Regions from separate parts of the Shewanella sp. AC34-MNA-CIBAN-0136 genome, predicted to be linked through region 2. Evidence: riboswitches for the same ligand, from Rfam matches in the RefSeq annotation. Region 2 holds a riboswitch; the other holds the start of a gene.
What was found. A riboswitch is a leader RNA that binds a small molecule or an ion and turns the genes downstream of it on or off. The one in region 2 is predicted to bind thiamine pyrophosphate.
Positions count from the first base shown of each region.

Region 1: another riboswitch for thiamine pyrophosphate. It lies ahead of AAEY94_RS07105 (TonB-dependent receptor); the one in region 2 lies ahead of thiC (phosphomethylpyrimidine synthase ThiC).

Region 1 is NZ_JBEOPJ010000005.1:230,515-237,528, reverse strand. It holds gene AAEY94_RS07135 (CsgG/HfaB family protein) at 1-541, shown strand, start outside; gene AAEY94_RS07130 (M61 family metallopeptidase) at 684-2,441, opposite strand; gene hinT (purine nucleoside phosphoramidase) at 2,645-2,998, shown strand; gene AAEY94_RS07120 (PaaI family thioesterase) at 2,998-3,507, shown strand; gene AAEY94_RS07115 (PaaI family thioesterase) at 3,504-3,971, shown strand; gene AAEY94_RS07110 (YcfL family putative periplasmic lipoprotein) at 4,009-4,401, shown strand; TPP riboswitch at 4,527-4,634, shown strand; gene AAEY94_RS07105 (TonB-dependent receptor) at 4,690-6,891, shown strand; gene AAEY94_RS07100 (hypothetical protein) at 6,945-7,014, shown strand, end outside.
Region 2 is NZ_JBEOPJ010000028.1:39,133-46,146, reverse strand. It holds gene AAEY94_RS19830 (TonB-dependent receptor plug domain-containing protein) at 325-2,472, opposite strand; TPP riboswitch at 2,731-2,830, shown strand; gene thiC (phosphomethylpyrimidine synthase ThiC) at 3,039-5,039, shown strand; gene AAEY94_RS19820 (bifunctional hydroxymethylpyrimidine kinase/phosphomethylpyrimidine kinase) at 5,045-6,721, shown strand; gene AAEY94_RS19815 (HesA/MoeB/ThiF family protein) at 6,718-7,014, shown strand, end outside.

The sequences.
Region 1 (7,014 bases), on a different contig from region 2:
ACAAAATTTACTGACAGAACGAAAAATTGTTCGTGCAGGACTCAATGGTGATGCCAGTAAGTTGCCACAATTAAACAGTGCCCAAATTTTAATGGAAGGTGGCATAGTGGCTTACGACACCAATATTAAAACCGGTGGCGCAGGCGCTCGTTATTTGGGAATCGGCGTATCGGGTCAATACCGTGTCGATAGCATCACGGTTAATTTACGTGCGGTCGACATCCGTACAGGTCGATTATTAAGCAGTGTGACAACCACTAAGGCCGTTATTTCAAAAGAAATTACTGCTGGCGTATTTAAATTTATTGATGCGCAAGAATTATTAGAGTCTGAGGCGGGTTATACCTCAAACGAACCAGTGAGTTTATGTATTGCAGCTGCTATTGAAAGTGCGGTCGTACATATGATTGCCGACGGTATTTGGAAACGAGCTTGGAATTTACTTGATCCTGTATCAGGAGTAAAAAATCCAACATTACAAAAATACTGGTTAGAAGCACATACTGAAAATCAAGTATTAGAACGGATTAAGCAGAGCTAGTCATATTGGTACATTTGTATAGTAATAGAGAAGATTTATAAAAAAGGATATCAAATTGATATCCTTTTTTAATTCAAATTTTCGATTAATATTGATGGTACTCAGTAAATCAATTTTCAAACTTGATAATCGCTTCTTAGTCTTAACCAAGCCACAATTGTGTTTTAGTCGCATCAATGATGCTAAGCGAAATCGTGTCTAAAGCCGCTTCACTGATCGTTAATGTTCCTTGCATCAATTCATCACGTCTAAACCAATGCAAAGTGATTTGTTCGCCAAGGGGTCGACTTTGCAGTTGCTGTTCAAATTGACTGGTTACTTGCAAGTGGTCTGCTGCAATCAATAAATCACCCGCACTTAATCCCGCTTGATGTGCTGGACTGTGTTGGCTAACCGTTAGAATTTTTAACCCTAATGATTCCGCTTTTGTTTTTGCGCCAAAACCAATGTTATAACCTGTAGCTCCAGCACCACCCAAATCAGTTACACCTTCACAGGTCCGTAAACTCATATTCACGCCCACTTGAGCCAGTAATTCTTTTAGTGGCAAATCGTCTGTGTTGTCGAGATAAGTAAAGATATCGTCACAAGGGCGATTTAATAGCGCTTCAACAATCTGTTGATGGCTTGACGATTCAGTACCTACACCTGTTAAACCATATTGTTGCCAAAGTGTACGCATAACATCATCAAGGCTGTATTTACCTTGGGTTTCAATACGGATAGTTAAGTCTACATACAAGGCAAATAGTGCGCCTTTAGTGTAATAGCTGACAATTGCATTAGCGGCATTTTCATCTTGCTTATAAAACTTAGTCCAAGCATTAAAACTTGATTGCTTTAAGGTTTGTTTAAAGCGACCTTCGCCTCGGTATACTCGAGTCATAATTTGACTGAGTAAAGTAAGGTAACCTTTCTCATCAATACACTGAGATTTAAAGGTAATTAAATCATCGTAATATGACGTGATACCTTCGTACGCCCACAATTGAGAAGTATAAGACTCTTGTGATAAATCAAATGGCGTAAACTCAGCAGGTTTAATCCGTTTAACGTTCCATGAGTGGAAATATTCATGGCTGCACAGTGATAAATAAGTGCGATAACCTTTATCTACTGGCGCATCGAGTGACAAAGGTAAGTCGTTGCGAGAGCACATTAACGCTGTTGATGCTTTATGTTCTAAACCGCCAAAACCATTGTCCAAAACGGTGGTCATGAATACATAACGCTTAAAGGGTGCTGGAGTGCCAAATAAATTAATTTGATATTCGCAAATCGCTTGTAAATCTTTGGCTAATCGAGCCATATTTGCCCTGTGTTTGCCACTGAGTACGATATCGTGTGGCACACCAGCAGCGAAAAAGGTTTCGATGGCCAGTTCACCCATTTCAACGGGATGGTCAATTAAGTCATCGTAGTTTTCAGCGCTAAAATCACCAAAGCTAAATTGTTCACCTGATGCTCTAGTCATGCTGGTGGCTAGCGTCCAATGAGCTAATTCTGCAAGTGCAGGTTTGGCAATGGTGACGGTATGTGGTTGAGACTCAAGACCATTAGCCGCTAGAAACACGCTACTGCCATTAAAAAACCCATGATTAGTATCAAGGTGTGCAGTGCGAACAGACAAATCCCATGCATAAATTTGATAACACAGAGTGATATCACTGCCTTGGTTATTCAATTGCCATGTTTGTTTATCTAATTGAGTGACTGCAAGCGATTGTAGATTCTCTTTGGCATCAATTTCAATGATATTTTTGGCAAAATCTCGGATCATGTAGCTGCCAGGTAACCATGCTGGTAATGAAAAAATCTGAGATGGATTGGCGTTTTTTAGCGTAAAAGTCACTTCAAATAAATGAGCTTTTGGGTCGACCGCATGAATATGATAATGCATAAAGAATTCCGAATGAGTGGCAAGTCGCAATCAAAACGATTGAGCTATAATAACCAATGCTGCCAAAATTGACTCACTTAAGCAAACGAATCCCATTTTAGGCAAAATATTACCCATAAAAAGCGTTTTTACTGGAGTGATAGTTCAAAGAGTTGATAGTATTATCAATAGCATCAATGCAGTTATCTAATGAGGGCATCCAAATGGCCGAAGAAACCATATTTAGCAAAATTATCCGCCGTGAAATTCCAGCGGATATTTTATACCAAGATGAATTAGTCACCGCATTTCGGGATATTGCTCCGCAAGTTCCTACGCATATTCTGATTATTCCCAATCATTTAATCGCGACAGCAAATGATGTTAAAGCGTCTGATGAATTAGCATTAGGGCGGATGATAACAGTAGCGGCCAAACTTGCCGATGAAGCCGGTATAGCTGAAGATGGTTATCGCTTAATCATGAATTGCAATAAGCATGGTGGTCAAGAGGTGTACCATATTCATATGCATCTTTTAGGGGGTAAACCATTAGGCCCAATGCTGAGTCGTGGATAATGAAAATTAACAGTGATTTTTTTCCATTAACTGAAGTCGCCACCCGTTTTGTCAACCAGTTAGCTCAGTGCCGTCGTTTAGGGCTTTCAGTGCAAGAAGCCAGTGAGCATCATGTGTTAATTGAGTTACCTTACAGTCAAGATATTATTGGTTACCCCGACACCGGAGTCATTCATGGTGGGGTGATCACAACCTTGATAGATACCGCTTGTGGCACAGCCGTGGTATGCGCCATTTTGAAGAAGTACCAATCGTTAGAGTTGTCTCCAACATTGGATTTACGTGTCGACTACATGAAACCCGCAGAGCCTCATAAGTCGGTTTATGCCTTTGCTGAATGCTATCGTTTATCGTCAAGCGTTGCTTTTACCCGTGCGATAGCATATCAAGACAGTATTGATGAACCTATCGCTCACGCGGTGGGTTCTTTTATGCGAATTAGTCCAGAAATGGTCGGCGAAGAGTTTCGTCAAGTGTTAATGGGGAATTTACCGGGGGCGAAATCATGAGTGAGCCAACCCAAATAGAGACACAAAAGGGTTTAGATGTTCAAGATGTGGTTAAACGTGCCATTGAACTGAATGATTATAGTTACCTACTTGAGAAAGTACCTTACTCACAATTTATTGGCATGTCAGTGGCCCGTTTTGGTGATGAAATGGTATTTAGACTGCCGGCTAAAGATGACAACATTGGTAATCCGATTTTACCTGCAATACATGGCGGAGTGATTGCTGGGTTTATGGAAATGTCGGCAATTGTACAATTAATGGTATTTATGCAAGCCAAGAAAGTGCCTAAAATTGTTGATTTCTCAATTGACTATTTACGCGCAGGTTTACATCAAGATACCTTTGCAGAATGTAAAATTACTCGCCAAGGCCGCCGTGTGGCTAACGTCAGTATGAACTGTTGGCAAACCAACCGTAAACAATTGATAGCCACTGCCAGAGCACATTTTTTGATAGATTAAGTCAACGCTTTACATTAACAGCAAATAAGGAGATAGCATGAAAATAACGTCAATATTTGTGTTCGCATTAGCATTGTTGCTTAGCGCCTGTGCGCATAACACGGCAGGTATTTCGGTAGACTCAAGCGGACAGGTTAGAGTCGATAGCAGCTCTTTTGCCAGTGATGTCAATGTTGTGGATATTTCATCTGTCATGGTTGCTGACTTAATCAAAGCATCTGCGCTAATTCAAAGCAAATCGAGCACTGACCTACGTCTACAATATAAGTTCACTTGGTACGATGCTAGCGGATTTACAGTTGAGGATGAAGCAAGCAGTTGGAAGTCGGTTAAATTACATGGTAAACAGCAGTTGCAAGTGGGTGCGGTAGCGCCCAATACACAAGCTATTCGATTTGAGATTTATGTGCGCGAAGCTTTCTCAAATTAAGCCACGCTACAGAGAACTTGAAGAGACATGATTACTGAGATTTAATATAAAGTTAATCAATTATATTTTTGCGTTATCAAATTGTATCGCTGCTCGTGTATTCATGGTGAAGTTAGTTTATAATCGTGATCGCCAAGGGGTGTTCAGTAAAACCTGAACTGAGATGTCTGTATGACGAACCCTTAGAACCTGATCCGGCTTATACCGGCGTAGGAATGGGCCACACTATTTATGTGCACCTCTTATTCGCTACTCTTGCCGGATCTCAAAATCACTATTTGAGGTCCTATGTTCACGAAAAACTCTACTAGGTTACACCAAACACCAATTGCCTTAGCGGTAATGGTGGCATTAAGCTCGCCTGTGGTTATGGCTAAAACGGCCGATGTTGAAAATGTCACTCCCGAATATGAAAAAATGGAAGTGATTGTTGTTAATGCTGATTTTAGTAATATCAGCCTTGATAAAATGCCGTCAAGCGTGACGGTTATTGATGCCCAACAATTAGAAGACGAAGGGGCGCAACATTTTGAAGATGTGCTCAATTCTATTGCCAACTTTAACTGGTCTGGTGGCAGTTCTCGTCCTAAATATTTCCAAATTCGTGGTGTCGGTGAACAAGAACAATATCAAGGTGCACCTAACTCATCGGTTGGCTTTGTGGTCGACGACATCGACCTATCAGGCCTTGGCATGGTGTCGAGTATGTACGACATGCAGCAAGTTGAAGTCTTGCGCGGTCCACAAGGTACTCAATATGGTGCTAATGCACTAGCTGGATTAATTTACTTAAAAAGTAATGACCCTACCGAATCATTTGAACATGGCGCAAAAGTCAGTTTAGGTGATGACAATCTTCGTACTCTTTCTGGTTTTAGCTCTGGTCCACTCAATGACTCAGGTAAATTGCTCTACCGTGTATCACTAGAACAGCACAATCAAAATGGTTACCGTGACAACCTTTATCTTAACCGTGATGATACCAATGAACGTGATGAGTTAACGGCTAGGGCTAAGTTCCGTTGGTACGCTACTGACGATCTTCAAGTTGATTTAACCTTATTGCATGCCAATTTTGATAATGGTTACGATGTGTGGACATTAGATAATAATCGCAGTAATACCTTAACTGACCAACCCGGTGTTGATACACAAAAAACGACTGGAGCAGGGGTTAAGTTCATATACACGGGTATGCAAGCATTTGACTTCACATCATTAACATCATTTGCGCAAACTGATCATCATAATGGATATGATGGTGATTGGGCCAATTCGGATTATTGGGCGAGTAAAGCATGCACTGTGTATGACGACGCAGGAGCGGCCTCAGGTACTGAACCTTGTGTTTATGATTACACCTGGGACAAAAAGGGCGATCGTAAAACCTTTACCCAAGAGTTCCGTTTATCATCCAAAGATGCAGGACGCATCTTCGCCGGTAGTACCGACTGGTTATTGGGTGTATACGCGATGAATTTGAAAGAAGATAACGACTTATACTCGGAATACAACACCTGGCCAGATGAAGTGTTGCAGTCAAATTATGAGGCGACAAACTATGCCATATTTGGTCAATTAGACAGCCATTTAGGTGATGATTACTTATTGTCGACTGGGTTGCGTTTCGAGCGCCGCGATAGTGATTATAGTGACAGCAATAAAGATGACTTTGCCCCATCAGAAGATATGTGGGGCGGCCATATTGCGTTGTCAAAAGCCATTAATGCTAATCACAATGCTTATGCTCGTGTCGCCCGCGGTTATAAGGCGGGTGGTTTTAATATGACACTGCCTGCTGAATTGTCTGACAAGAAACAGTTCGACACTGAGATTTTGTATAACTATGAAGTTGGCTTAAAATCGAGCTGGTTTGATGGAGAAGTGGATTCTACCTTGGCGCTATTTTATATGGACCGCCAAGACCAACAAGTTGCCGCCTCTTTACAAGACCCAGATAGCCCGCAGCGTTTTATTCTATTTACCGAAAATGCTGGCAGTTCAAGTAACTATGGCGCGGAACTCGATGCAAAATGGTATTTAACAGAAAATATTGAGTTCTACGGTAGTTTCGGTTGGTTGGAAACTGAATATGGCCAATATCAATACAGTGACAAATACGGTTCTACCGTCGATTTATCTGGGCGCGACTTAGCGCATTCACCTAAATTTACTTACAGTGCTGGTATGACTTATGTTGCTGATTCTGGTTGGTTTGCAAACGTGAATGCCAGTGGTAAAAGCCAGTTTTATTATTCTGACAGCAATGAATCTCAGTCAGAAGCCTATACCATTTATAACGCCCGTTTAGGCTATGAAACGCCAACATGGTCGGCATATTTATGGGGCCGCAATTTGTTTGATGAACAATATGGTGTGCGAGGCTTTTACTTTGGCAACGAACCAGATCAAGATTGGGTCGATAAACAATATATTCGTTACGGTGATCCGCGCCAAATTGGTGTGACATTAGAAGTTCAATTTATGTAATGACACAAAATCGCTGTAGCCTTTGTTGCAGCGGTTTTTATTAAGGAATAGAAATGAAGTTAACTGCAGAAATCAGTATGTATCCGTTCAATGAAAACTATCTCGATCCTATCCAATGGTTTA
Region 2 (7,014 bases):
TAGAATACCGGCCTGTCACGCCGGGGGTCGCGGGTTCGAGTCCCGTCCGCTCCGCCAAATAAGAAAAAAGCCTCTACAGAAATGTAGGGGCTTTTTTCTGTTCAAAAATCAACAGAATGTGTTATTCAGCCTAGAATGCAATACCTGCTAGATTATCAAATTTCAGCTCATTAGTGTTATTCCATCGCAGATCAATAGAAACCGGCCTGTCACGCCGGAGGTCGCGGGTTCACTGTCTTAACATCAGTAAAATTGCTGTTTTAGCCTAGCCAATAATGTGGTACACATTACTGGCCATATGCTTTATGACTTATAGCTGATTAACTAGAACGCGTAACTGACATTCAATTCGAGTGAGCGACCCGCACCAGCGATTTGTTGAAAACCGTTACTGTTATCAGCCTTATATTCAGCAATACTGATACCGCCAAGTGGCAATTGATAATACTCATCAAGCAGATTTTTCACTGCTATAGTCATTGTGGCATCTTGCCATTGGATACTGCTGCTTAAGTTAAGCAGTGTGTAACTGTCAGTTGTGTTTTCTAAACGCTGTTCATCCACGCGGTCTTTACTCGCAACCCATAGCCAACTGAGACTATTTTGCCAATCGCCTAGCTGTTGTTGTAAAGCTAGCTTAGTTTGCAAAGGTTTTATTTGATACAGCGCTTGGTCATTGTCATCTCTTTCGCCGCGCGTGGCACTGATATTAGCGTTAAGGAGCCATTTACCACTGCGGTTTTCTGTTATTTGATATTCAGCATCTATGCGTGCACCAAACAAGGTCACGTCCACATTTGCAAACTGTAAAATATGACGACGATTACTATCGATGCTTGTGCGATTAAAGCTGCTGACCACATTAGCATCAATATAATTATTGATGTCGCTATACCAAGCTGTTGCACTAAATGCTAAATCATCTTGTACTCGCTTGTAAGCCATACTCAATGTATGTGCAGTTTCTGCACTAAGGTCTGGGTTACCTATGTAGCCGTTTGCATCGCCGTACCAGCCAATCATAGTCGTCGACATGGTGCTTTGGCCCCAACTGTATCGCTCATATAAATTTGGGGCGCGGTTCTTTCGGGCTAAACCAAGTTCTATCACTTCAGTATCACTGAGTTGATAGCGAGCTAGAAGGGTGGCATCGATGTTATTGTCATTGTGCTTTCGATATAGGCTATTAAATTCATCTGCGGCCATGGCATTAACATTGGTCATGCCCATCATACTCATAGTGTTATAAGGTTGAACCTCACCTGTGCTGGTTGATACGTATTCATAACGAACACCTGCAGACAGCCACCAACGAGTATTAAGTGTTTGTTGCCACTCGCCATAAAGTGCAGCACGTTGGCGTTCGCCATCATTGATATTGACGTAGTCATTGGGGCCCATCATGGTAGAACCTTCAATCGCTGGCCATGTATCATCAAGCTGATAAACATAATATTCTTGGCCAATTAATAATGTACTGTCTGAACTGATTGGCAGCAGCCAATGCAGTTGGTAACTGTAATCTTTACCCTTAGTTTCCATTGGCATCATGCCGGTTTTTTCATCGCTAAAGAAACCCATCTCATGCTCGACATTGTGCCAGTTTACTTGGGCAGTGAACTCGCCTTCATTTTCCAGCGTTCGTTGATAGCGCACTAATGCGCCATAACTGTCATTATTCGTCATGTCCATATACTGGTTAGCGAAACCTTGAAAGGGGATATGTTGATGGGTCAATTTGACAGCAATTTGTTGGTTGTCATCTTGCCAAGCAGCAACTAATGCATGATTTTGTGATTGGTATAAGGTGTCTAGTACTTTATCGCCGTGGCCGTCGGTATAGCTGTTAGCGTCTTCAAATGCTCCTTGGTAACTAAAGCTTAATGTTTTATTTGCAACAGTGGCATTTACACCTGCGAGAATAGCGTCGTTGGTACTTCGGTAACCACTAGATATGTTACCACTTTGCCATGTCACATTGTCACTCTCGGTAAATACAGGGGTTAAGCTATTGACGTTAATTACGCCAGCAATGTTATCGCCACCGGCGCTCACCGGAGAGACTCCAGCAACCACTTGGGTCGAACTAATGTGATTGGCTGACACATAAGAAAGTGGCGGGTTCATCTGGTTTGCACATGATGAGGTAATATCACTGCCATCAATGAGCACCTTAATGCGATCGCCCATCATGCCATTTAAAATCGGTAATGCCGATACGCCACCTGCTTCAGAAAAGTCTACTCCTTGCTTTTCAAGTAAGCTTTGGGCTGAGCCGAGTAAGTCTTTGTTAGTCGTGTTTTGTCCATGTACTTCAACCCGCTCAATGCCTTCACTATTTTGCTTATCGTACTGCTCAGCCATTACTTGAGGTGTAATAGCAAACATTACAGCCAATGAAATTGATGAGTAAACCCATGGGTAATTTGTATTTGATTTAATGGTTTGGATTGCTTTTTTTACCAACGTCATCACCTTTGTTATTATTTTATCAACCTTTGATGAATATATTTCAAAGGTTTTTATCAGTTTTTTGAAATTATAACCTGCTAATAAATATGATGAATGCGACATAGTGTCGCACCTTGATGAATAGCTGTCTGTGGTGATGAATGAATCATGGAGATATCAATGACACTGCATCAGTTTCTGACATGTGGATTGATAACTTTTGTATGAAATGATTATTTTAGTGCTTGTTATTTAGCGAAAAACTTGCTTATACTGCGTGACATCTTGTCGGAGTGCCATTATGGCTGAGACCGTTTATTCGGGATCCGTTGAACCTGATCAGGCTAGAACCTGCGAAGGAAACAAGCGTAATAATCATGATAGTTGGGAAGATAAATAACGTATTAACAAGACCGTAAATGGACGTTTACCTCCGAGTTTTTTATCGGTTTATATATCCAGTTACGTTATTACTTTAGTATTTTTCTATGTGATTATTGACGTAAGCAATAGTATTTTTTATTGTTTACTGCTGCTATCAACACCTCTCCAGACAAGCAACTCTACTCTTAATATTGAGGTTGCTAATGTCAAATCCAAACCGTCGTCAAACTCGAGCTAACGCTCAACAATTTATTGATACCCTTAAACCGTTACAACATCCTAATTCTGAAAAAGTCTATTTAACGGGTAGTCGAGCTGATATCAACGTCGCTATGCGTCAGGTTAATCAAACTGAAACCGTGATTGGCGGCACCGATGCAAAACCCATTAAACAAGCCAATCCGCCTATTATGGTCTACGACTGCGCGGGTGCTTATTCTGATCCCCTTGCCGATATTAATGTGCGTGAAGGCTTACCTAAAATCCGACAAGCATGGATTGATGAGCGCCAAGATACAGAGCAATTAACCGGTGCAAGTTCAGGCTTTACCCAACAGCGACTAGCCGATGATGGACTCGATCATTTACGCTTTGATGCCCTTGTCGCGCCTAAACGTGCCAAGTCGGGCAAATGCGTGACCCAAATGTATTATGCACGCCAAGGTATTATTACCCCTGAAATGGAATACATTGCCATTCGTGAAAACATGGCTCGTGCTGAAGTAACCGACACCGTATTAACCCAAAAAGCGCCTGGAGAGGCTTTTGGTGCTCATATTGGTCAGCTGATCACACCTGAGTTTGTCCGTGATGAAGTCGCTCGAGGTCGAGCGATTATTCCGTTGAATATTAACCATCCTGAAACCGAACCTATGATTATTGGGCGTAATTTTTTGGTGAAGGTGAATGCCAATATTGGTAATTCAGCGGTGACATCTTCGATTGAAGAAGAAGTTGAAAAACTGGTGTGGTCAACCCGTTGGGGTGCAGATACGGTCATGGACTTGTCGACCGGGCGTTATATTCATGAAACGCGTGAGTGGCTTATCCGTAATTCGCCAGTGCCAATTGGTACCGTGCCGATTTATCAAGCATTAGAAAAGGTTAATGGCGTTGCCGAAGACCTCAGTTGGGCAGTATTTAGAGATACATTGATTGAACAAGCCGAGCAGGGCGTAGATTATTTTACGATTCATGCTGGGGTGTTATTGCGTTATGTACCCATGACCGCTAAACGCCTTACCGGCATTGTGTCACGTGGCGGTTCAATTATGGCTAAGTGGTGTTTAAGCCACCATCAAGAAAGTTTCTTATATGAACATTTTCGTGATATTTGCCAGATTTGCGCCCAATACGATGTGTCATTGTCGTTAGGCGATGGTATGCGCCCCGGTTCAATTGCCGATGCCAATGATGAAGCGCAATTTGCGGAATTAGAAACCTTAGGTGAATTGGTCAAAATTGCATGGGAATATGATGTGCAAACCATCATTGAAGGCCCTGGTCATGTGCCAATGCAATTGATTAAAGTCAATATGGAAAAGCAATTGGCCCTTTGTGACGAAGCACCATTTTATACCTTAGGCCCACAAACAACCGATATTGCGCCGGGCTATGATCACTTCACCTCTGGTATCGGCGCTGCCATGATGGCTTGGTACGGCGTGGCGATGTTGTGTTACGTCACCCCCAAAGAACACTTAGGTTTGCCAAATAAAGAAGATGTAAAACAAGGCTTAATTGCCTACAAGATTGCAGCTCATGCTGCTGATGTCGCTAAAGGTCATCCAGGTGCGCAAGTACGTGATAATGCGTTATCAAAAGCCCGCTTTGAATTCCGTTGGGAAGATCAATATAACCTAGGTCTTGATCCTGATACCGCTCGTGCTTACCACGACGAATCGTTACCACAAGAATCGGCAAAAGTGGCTCACTTTTGTTCAATGTGTGGACCTAAATTCTGTTCGATGAAAATAACCCACGAAGTGCGTGAATATGCCGCGAATCTTGAACAAGCTGAAGCACTTAAGATTGAAGTATCTTCCGCTAGTGCTTATCAAGCTCAACATACGGCTCAAGCCATAAATCCGGCGGAAGCGATGGCACAAAAGTCGGCAGAGTTCAAAGCGTCGGGATCGGCGCTTTATCATGACGTCAAATCTGTCGCACAAGTTGATACTGACTTAACGGTTGAGGTGGAATAATCGCCATGAATTCATCGACATTTGTCAGTGAATCCATAACGCAAACCCCACCCATTGTCTGGACCATAGCGGGTTCTGACAGTGGTGGTGGTGCAGGGATTCAAGCTGATTTATTAACTTTGCAAGACTTGTCGTGTCACGGGTGTAGCGTAATAACCACATTAACCGCACAAAACTCAGTTAGTGTGAGTCTTGTTGAAACCGTTTCTGAATCCATGTTGTTGGCTCAGTTCAACAGTTTACTCGTGGATTTGCCGCCAGTGGCGATTAAAATTGGCCTGTTGGCATCCCAAGCACAGGTGGACATATTAGCTGGCTGTTTAGCTCAAATGCGTGCTACTCAGATGATGGTACCTTTTGTGGTGCTTGATCCTGTCATGGTCGCCAGTAGTGGTGCGCACTTTAATCCTATCGATCTCGATTTTAGTCCTCTCATTGGCTTAATTGATTTACTAACGCCTAATCAGCACGAATTGAAACGTTTATGTTCTCAGTATGCGTTAGCGCAATATTGTGATGTCGATAACAAGGTTGCTCAGCAACAGCAAATGATCTGCGATGCCAAATTGTTATCCGATACATTTAAATGCAATGTGCTCGCTAAAGGCGGTGATGCTCAGTGGCAGCAACAATATGCAATAGATGTATATGTGAGTAAAAACGTTAAAGGTGCCAGTATTACACACAGTAATGCGGTGTTTATGCTAAGTAGCCAGCGGATAGCAACCACCAATAATCATGGCAGTGGTTGCACATTATCATCTGCAATAGCGTGTTTTATTGCCCATGAGTTCGTTATTCATGATGCTATTGTGCTGGCAAAAGCCTACGTCAATAAGGGACTCACTTTAGGCGTAAGCCTTGGTCAAGGACCTGGTGTCTTAGCCCGTACTGGTTGGCCTGATGATTTAGGAATGATGCCATCAATCAAGTTGGTATCTTCTGAGCATCTCGCTGATGATTCGTGCAAGCAAGCTGCACCGAATGGTTTTAAATCGCTGCATCAACCCTTGGGGATTTATCCTGCTGTAGCTGATATCGATATGCTTAAAAAATTGTTAAAAGCGGGCTGTAAGACGGTTCAATATCGTGCCAAGTTAGCTATTAATATCGATACTGATGACAGCCATGTAGTAGAACGATTAACGCTCGAAGCCAATATCATTGAGGCCATCAAACTCGGTCGCGAATATCATGCTCAGTTGTTTATTAATGATCATTGGCCACTGGCGATTAAACACGGTGCGTTTGGGGTTCATTTAGGCCAAGAAGATATGGCAACTGCAGATTTAACCGCGATAGCGGCAACAGGAATGGCGTTAGGGTTATCGAGTCACAGTTATTTTGAAGCCTTATTAGCCCACCAATGTTCGCCTTCATATATTGCTCTTGGGCATATTTTTGCTACCACGACCAAGCAAATGCCTTCCGCGCCTCAAGGGCTCAGTAAACTTAAACGTTATGCCAGTTTATTTGCGCGCCATTATCCTACCGTTGCTATTGGCGGGATCGATCTCAGTAATTTGGCGTTGATTGCGGATACCGGCGTTGGTGATGCTGCTGTTGTTAGAGCGGTGACTACTGCTGACGATCCGGCGAAAGCTTATCGAACGTTGCATCATAAATGGTTGCAGCTTACCCGACCTTTACCTAAAGCCAATTTATCTCAGGAGGGCGTATGAGTACTTTATCTGATCGAGATTATATTCAGTATTCGCGCACCATGTTACTGAGCGATATTGGAGAAGCTGGGCAGCTTGCCATTATGAATAGCGCTGTAGTGATCATCGGTGTTGGAGGCTTAGGGCATTTAGTGGCGCATTATCTAGCTGCCGCGGGTGTTCAGAAAATACTGTTAATTGATCATGATGTGGTTGAACTATCCAATCTACCAAGGCAACTCCTGTTCAGGGCCGCTGATATTGGCAAAGCCAAAGTCAGCATTGCAAAAAATGTGCTTAGTAGCGCTTACCCT